One region of the Exiguobacterium sp. s101 genome, then DNA from elsewhere that is predicted to be linked to it. Evidence: riboswitches for the same ligand, from Rfam matches in the RefSeq annotation. Region 1 holds a riboswitch; the other holds the start of a gene.
What was found. Region 1 has a riboswitch for FMN ahead of KNO76_RS09285 (ECF transporter S component). Riboswitches for the same ligand answer to the same signal wherever they lie in the genome.

Region 1 (3,413 bases):
GTCGGTCCGTATAGTCATCCGGACCTAAAACGATGGGTAGGCGTACCGTTACCACCGGGAACGAGGCGCGATGGAAGAGAAACGATTCAGCTTCTCGTTTCCCTTGTCCATAATCGTGTTCCGCGTCTAAGTGATATTCATAATGAAGTGGATTAAAATCACTCTCATTTAAATCAGGCCCCGGTGCATACACCGACACCGTTGACGTCAGTACGTATTTCCCGACCTTTCCCATGAACGCATCTGATGCAATCTTCGCCTGATACGGTGTAAAACAAATATTGTCGTAGACGAGATCGTACCGTTCACGTGCTAAGTCTTTCAATGTCGCCACCGATTGACGATCTCCTTTGACGGACCGAATCCCTTCGGCTTCTGGTACTTGCAGTTGGCCCCTCGTCACAATCGTCACATCGTCCCCCGCTTCAGCAAGTCGCAGCGCGAGCCGTTTCCCGAAATAGCGTGATCCTCCAAAAATCAATACTTTCCTCATCACCCTAGCCCCCTTTGATACGATTCTCTTTCTTACATTCCCTTTCCCTGCCGTTCTGTAACTGCTCGAATTGCACAAAAAAAAGACTATGGCGTTCCATAGTCTAAACTAGTTAGCAATCTCCTGGTGTCCCGGCATTCGTCGCCGTCCGGAAACTCGAACCGCAGCCACATGTTGCGATGGCATTCGGGTTTTTAATCGTGAAGCCCCCACCGAGCATCGACTGCTTGTAGTCAATCTCGAGTCCGTCGACGACTCCATGGTCTGCTTCAGCGACGATGACGCGGATGCCGTGATGATCGAATTGAACATCTTTGTCCGTTTTTTCCTCGTCAAAGCCCATCCCGTAAGATAGTCCCGTACATCCACCACCTTGTACTTTTACTCGCAAGTATTGCGCTTCCGGGCGTTCGGCCTGTTTCATCATCTCTTGCACTTGAAGTGCGGCTGACTCTGTTAAATGAATCATTTGAACTCCTCCTTATATATCTTCATTTCAAGTCAATTGACTTGTAGTTTTGTGCATTTTCTTGTATAACTAAACTGTAACAAAAAAAATTAAATCGTTCCATCTTCGGGGCAGGGTGAAATTCCCGACCGGCGGTATTGAAGAATTTATTCTTCTCAGCCCGTGAGCGAGCAAGGCGTTGCTTGCTGATTTCGTGAGATTCGAAAGCCGACAGTATAGTCTGGATGGGAGAAGATGGCGGCATCCGACCGATATCCGGATGTTTTCTTTGACGTGGACTCTTCCACCTCAGAAAACATCTATTTCGTATGCGCGTAAACTCTCCCGATTGTCTCTAGTGCAATCGGGTTTTTATATGCGACGGGTGCCATTCATCGAGGAGCGACCTAAAGGAGAGATTCTGATGAAAACTACGCGCAATAAACGACTGACTACAATGGTGACGTTGGCGATGCTCGGGACGATTTCGTTCGTACTCATGCTATTCAACTTCCCGCTCCCATTCTTACCGCCATTCCTTAAAGTGGACTTTAGTGACATTCCTGCACTCATTGCCGGAATCGTCTTTTCCCCACTCGCAGGAGTCGTGGTCGTCGGATTGAAAAACGTCTTGTACTACGTCTTTAACGGTGGCGGTGTACCAGTCGGAGAAGTCGCAAACTTCTTCGCAGGTGTAGCCTTCATGTACCCAGTTGCTTGGTTCTACCACAAACGTAAGACGAACAAAGCACTCGCTTCCGGCTTACTCGCCGGAACAATTACGATGGCACTTAGCCTCGCCATTTTAAACTATCTTGTCATCTTGCCCGCCTATGCGTTCTTTTTCGGAATGGCAGACATGGCAGACCCGGCAGTGAAAACGGACCTTGTCCTTTACGGGATTTTACCGTTCAACTTGATTAAAGCGATTTTAATCAGCGCGCTCTTCGTCCCTCTTTTCATGAAATTGAAGCCGTGGATCGAACGTCAACGCGTCCAACTTCAAGCATAATCGATATACGAGCATCTAGGCTTTGCCTAGGTGCTTTTTTAACCGAAATTTAGGGAGGGTACTCTAATGATGACTGACGAACAGAATTTGATTCATTTTTTCAGCAAGATTCAGAACTCATACAGCATCTCCATACTGTCGCCACCCTCAATCTACCGGATTGGTTGATTTGCGCGGGTTATATTCGCGCGAAAGTGCGGGACCATCTTCACGGATACGATACACCGACAGAGACGGATGACGTGGATGTGATTTATTTCGACCCGATTCATCCGGAAGAATCCACCGAGAAAAAATTAGAGCGGACGTTGTATCAACTGAACCCAGGCGTACCTTGGTCAGTCAAAAACCAAGCAAGAATGCATCATGTGAACCATCTCCCGCCGTACACTTCATCGACCGATGCACTCGCACACTTCCCCGAGACCGTGACAGCAGTCGGGGTGAGACTCAATTCAAATGACGAGCTCATCCTTGCCGCGCCGTATGGGATTCAAGATTTGCTCAGTCTACAAGTGAAGCCAACACCGTTCTTTGAAGCAAACTCTTCAAACCATCCGATCTATTTGAAGCGACTAAAACAAAAAAACTGGCGCACCCAATGGCCGAACATCACACTTCACCAATCATCTGTATACTAAAAAGCGACCACCGAAGTGATCGCTTTTTTCTTATACCGATTAGAGAAGAAGTCCAGCCAAAGTAGCTGACATCAAGTTTGCAAGCGTACCTGCGAGAATCGCGAGAACACCCATGCGTGCGATATCTCCACGACGGTTTGGTGCCATACCACCAAGACCACCGAGAAGGATTGCGAGTGATGAGATGTTTGCGAAACCACAAAGTGCGAATGCGATCATCGCTTCTGTACGAGCTGACAAATCACCTGAACCGATGATTGGTGCAAATTCAGAGAATGCGACAAATTCGTTCAAGACTAATTTTTGGCCAAGGAAGCTACCGAATTGTACAGCATCTGCCCACGGTACACCGATGACGAAAGCAAGTGGCGCAAAGACATAACCGAGAATCAACTGTAATGACAATCCGTCAAATCCGAAAAGACCACCAACTGATCCGAGGATCAAGTTAACGAGTGCAATCAATGAGACGAATGCAAGAAGCATCGCACCAACGTTCAATGCAAGGAAGAGACCATCAGATGCCCCTCGTGCAGCCGCATCGACAAAGTTTGCTGCTTTATTCTCTTCGTCTTCAACGATTTCGATGTCATCATCGGCTTCCTCAGACTCAGGAACGATGATTTTAGCAAACAATAGACCGGCTGGCGCTGCCATGAAACTCGCTGCTAGCAAGTACTCAAGCGGTACACCAAGCGCTGCGTAACCAGCAAGAACAGATCCGGCAACCGATGCAAGACCACCGACCATGACCGCGAAGAGCTCAGACTGTGTCATTGTTGGAAGATAAGGCTTGATGACAAGCGGTGCTTCCGTTTG
Region 2 (3,413 bases), on a different contig from region 1:
TATTATAAAGTTCAGATTCAACCGCATGAACAGCGGCTGACCAGGAGCCATAGCGATGTAAAATGGCTTTTGTTGAAGGTTTGTTATTCCGCTTCGCCCATTCACGATACGCTTCGAATGAAAGCGAAAATCCCATTTCTTGAATGGCTTCACGAAGAGCATCGGATAGTTCTGTTTTCGAATAGGTCACACTCGCCTCAAGGCCCGCTTCGGCACAGGCATCATGCCACGAACCGAACGTTTTGACGATATGATAATGGCTCGGTGCCTTCGGATGGAGCTTTCGCCATTGCTGATACTTCTTCAAGGTGATAATCGAGCCCATGTCTCGCGAATAAAGTGCGAGCGTCTCGACGATGTCCTCACGTGTATACTTCGGCATTTTGTCTGGCAATTCGACAGTAGATTCTCCATGCCATTCATAGCCTGCGATGGCAAGTGCCTCAGCCCATGACCCGAACTGACGAATGATGGATTCAGGGGATGGCCATTTCTGTTCCATCGCGAAGCGACGGTAGACAGACCGGCGTGGACGTTCCTTCAGCAAGTCCCCGAGAAGGCGGATGCAATGGATCATCCTTTGCTGTTCGGTGGACAAGTGATGGGATTTAGTGGATAGCGTTTGACTCAATGATGGTTCCTCCTTCCGTGGACTCAAATCTGAACCGACAAAGATGAAAAAAATGCTTCTACAATCATACTATCGGATTGTTTTTTGGATTTATTAACGTGAATTTGAAATTTTTTAAACAATTCCTAAGAATTAGGTAGGACTAAAGACTCAGTTGATAATTTCAAAAAATGGTAACAGCTCTATTACAAATTAAATCGAATATCGTGAGAAATGTAAACATAAAGTTTTAATCATCCAAAATTGTCATATTTTATAAAAAAGTACCCAACTGGAGAGTTGGGGTCATCGCCTTCGCTCCAGATGAGTACCCTTCTATAATAAATTTAATTTTCAGACTAATCAATCGAATTATGAAATTAGTTCAAAAAAAATTAAACGACTGGTCAATGAAAGTCCGATTCTGCTAAAATAGCCGCATTGAGTGAAAAACAGAAAAGAGGATCATCACTATGACAGTTTGGTTATTTTATACGTTGCTTGGATTGATTCAAGGTTTCACTGAGCCGATTCCGATTTCATCGAGTGGACATCTCGTTATCTTCCAAGAACTATTTAACATTGACTTGCCGGGATTGTCATTTGAAGTTTTCGTAAACTTCGCTTCGCTTCTCGCTGTCTTAACGATTTATCGAAAGGATGTTGTTCGCCTCATCGTGAGTTTGTGGACCTTCTTATTCAAAAAAGACCGAACGGACGAGACGATGGTCGATGTGAAGTTCATCGGATTACTACTCGTTGCAACGGTGCCAGCCGGTGTCTTTGGTGTCCTTTTCGGGGACTGGATCGGAGAAGTGCTCGGTGGCGTGGCCACAGTCGGGTATACGCTCATCATCACGGGACTCGCCCTTTGGTTCATCCGAGACATGCGAGGGAACAAAGGAGACGGTGGCATCACGCTTCGTGACGCCGTATTGATCGGGCTCGCGCAAGCCGTGGCACTCATTCCCGGAATCAGTCGGTCCGGGGCGACAATCGTCATGGCGATGTTACTCGGCATCAAGCAAGAATCGGCACTTCGTTTCTCGTTCTTCCTGTTCATCCCAATCAGTCTCGGGACGATGATTTTGGATGGTCCGACGCTCTTTACGAATCCAGAGACGCGTGACTTGTTCGGTCCGCTCATCCTGGCATTCATCGCATCTTACGTGTTGACGGCCATTTCGTTGAAGTGGTTCCAGCACATCATGGCGAAAGGCGAATTGAAATATTTCTCATATTATTGCTGGATTGTTGGACTTCTCGTCGTCCTCTTTCTCGCATAATCGGGACGCTACTCTCACGAGTGGCGTTCTTTGTTTTGCGTAATAAAAATAATTGCGATACAGTAAATCTGTACAAACAAATATTCCTTCGGGGTCGGGTGAAATTCCCAACCGGCGGTGATGGGCCCATGCCCTAAGTCCGTGACCCGGGCGCACGTGTGCGAACGGTGGATCTAGTGAGACTCTAGAGCCGACAGTATAGTCTGGATGGGAGAAGGAACAAAAAACAGGTCCGCGTGACCTGTGCTTCGTCGTACGCTTTTCTGTATAGAAAACGTTTATTTGGCTTGCCCAAAAGCGACGGAACCCTCCCACCAAGACCCTAAGGACCTTTCCTTAGGGTCTTTTGTTTGTACGGAAAAAGGAGGGAGAAAGATGAAACAGTACATGGAACAGGCCATTCAATTGGCCAAATCAGCCGATGGTCAAACCGGTGTCAATCCGCTCGTCGGTGCCGTGCTCGTCAAAGACGGACGCATCGTCGGAACGGGTGCCCATCTCAAGGCGGGCGAACCACATGCAGAGGTCCATGCCATCCGGATGGCTGGTCCCGCTGCATACGGGGCGACATTATATGTCACGCTCGAACCGTGCTCGCATCAAGGCAAGACGCCGCCGTGCGCAAATCTGATCGTGGAATCGGGCATCAAACGTGTCATCGTCGCCATGAAGGATCCGAACCCGCTCGTTGCAGGTAATGGGATTATTCGTCTTCAAACGGCCGGTATCGAGGTCAAAGTCGGTCTGCTTGAGGAGGAGGCGCGGGCATTGAATCCCGCGTTCTTGCGGTCGCTTGAGACGAAACGACCGTATGTCATCTTGAAGACGGCGACGAGCCTAGATGGGAAAGTCGCCTTGGAGACGGGAGAGAGTCAATGGGTGACAAGCCCGGAAGCCCGTCGTGATGTGCATGAACTACGTGCCACGGTCGATGCGATTTTGACTGGGATTGGCACGGTGCTTGCGGATGATCCGTCGCTCACGGTTCGATTGGGTCATGAGACGCGTCAACCGAAACGGGTCGTGCTCGACCGTGACCTACGATTACCGTTCGCCAGTACGCTGGCCCGGACCGCAGAAGACGTCCCGGTGCTCCTCTTCACTTCGTCTGATGAAGCAGAGCGACGTGAACGAGCTCAAGCTGTCGGCGTCAAATTATTCGATTATACGTCGCTCGATATGGTCCTCGAAACACTATACGCGAATGGAATCGGGCGTGTATTGATCGAGGCCGGTCCGACGCTCGTCACATCACTCCTTGACGGAGGCTACGTGGATGAATGGGTCGCCTATCAATCACCACGGGTGTTCGGCGGGAAACATGGCGTCTATCGCTCACAACAGGTTGGTTCGATTGAGGACATCTCCCGTTTTATGATTCATCAGGTCGAAACGGTCGGACCCGACTTGAAAGTCGTCTTTCGAAAGGGGGCGTTCTGATGTTCACGGGAATCGTAGAAGAAATCGGGTCGGTCAAAGCGGTCAAGCGCAACGGGCCATCTTTACGACTCGTCTTG

Region 2: it holds a riboswitch for FMN, as region 1 does, so the genes downstream of both, ribD (bifunctional diaminohydroxyphosphoribosylaminopyrimidine deaminase/5-amino-6-(5-phosphoribosylamino)uracil reductase RibD) here and KNO76_RS09285 (ECF transporter S component) in region 1, are expected to answer to the same signal.

The regions. Positions count from the first base shown of each region.
Region 1 covers NZ_JACSKX010000009.1:99,462-102,874, reverse strand. The annotation lists gene KNO76_RS09295 (NAD-dependent epimerase/dehydratase family protein) at 1-493, opposite strand, end outside; gene KNO76_RS09290 (HesB/IscA family protein) at 606-962, opposite strand; FMN riboswitch at 1,060-1,202, shown strand; gene KNO76_RS09285 (ECF transporter S component) at 1,366-1,953, shown strand; gene KNO76_RS09280 (nucleotidyltransferase family protein) at 2,148-2,594, shown strand; gene KNO76_RS09275 (NupC/NupG family nucleoside CNT transporter) at 2,634-3,413, opposite strand, start outside.
Region 2 covers NZ_JACSKX010000008.1:92,505-95,917, reverse strand. The annotation lists gene KNO76_RS08635 (homing endonuclease associated repeat-containing protein) at 1-631, opposite strand, end outside; gene KNO76_RS08630 (undecaprenyl-diphosphate phosphatase) at 1,084-1,896, shown strand; FMN riboswitch at 1,977-2,119, shown strand; gene ribD (bifunctional diaminohydroxyphosphoribosylaminopyrimidine deaminase/5-amino-6-(5-phosphoribosylamino)uracil reductase RibD) at 2,272-3,336, shown strand; gene ribE (riboflavin synthase) at 3,336-3,413, shown strand, end outside.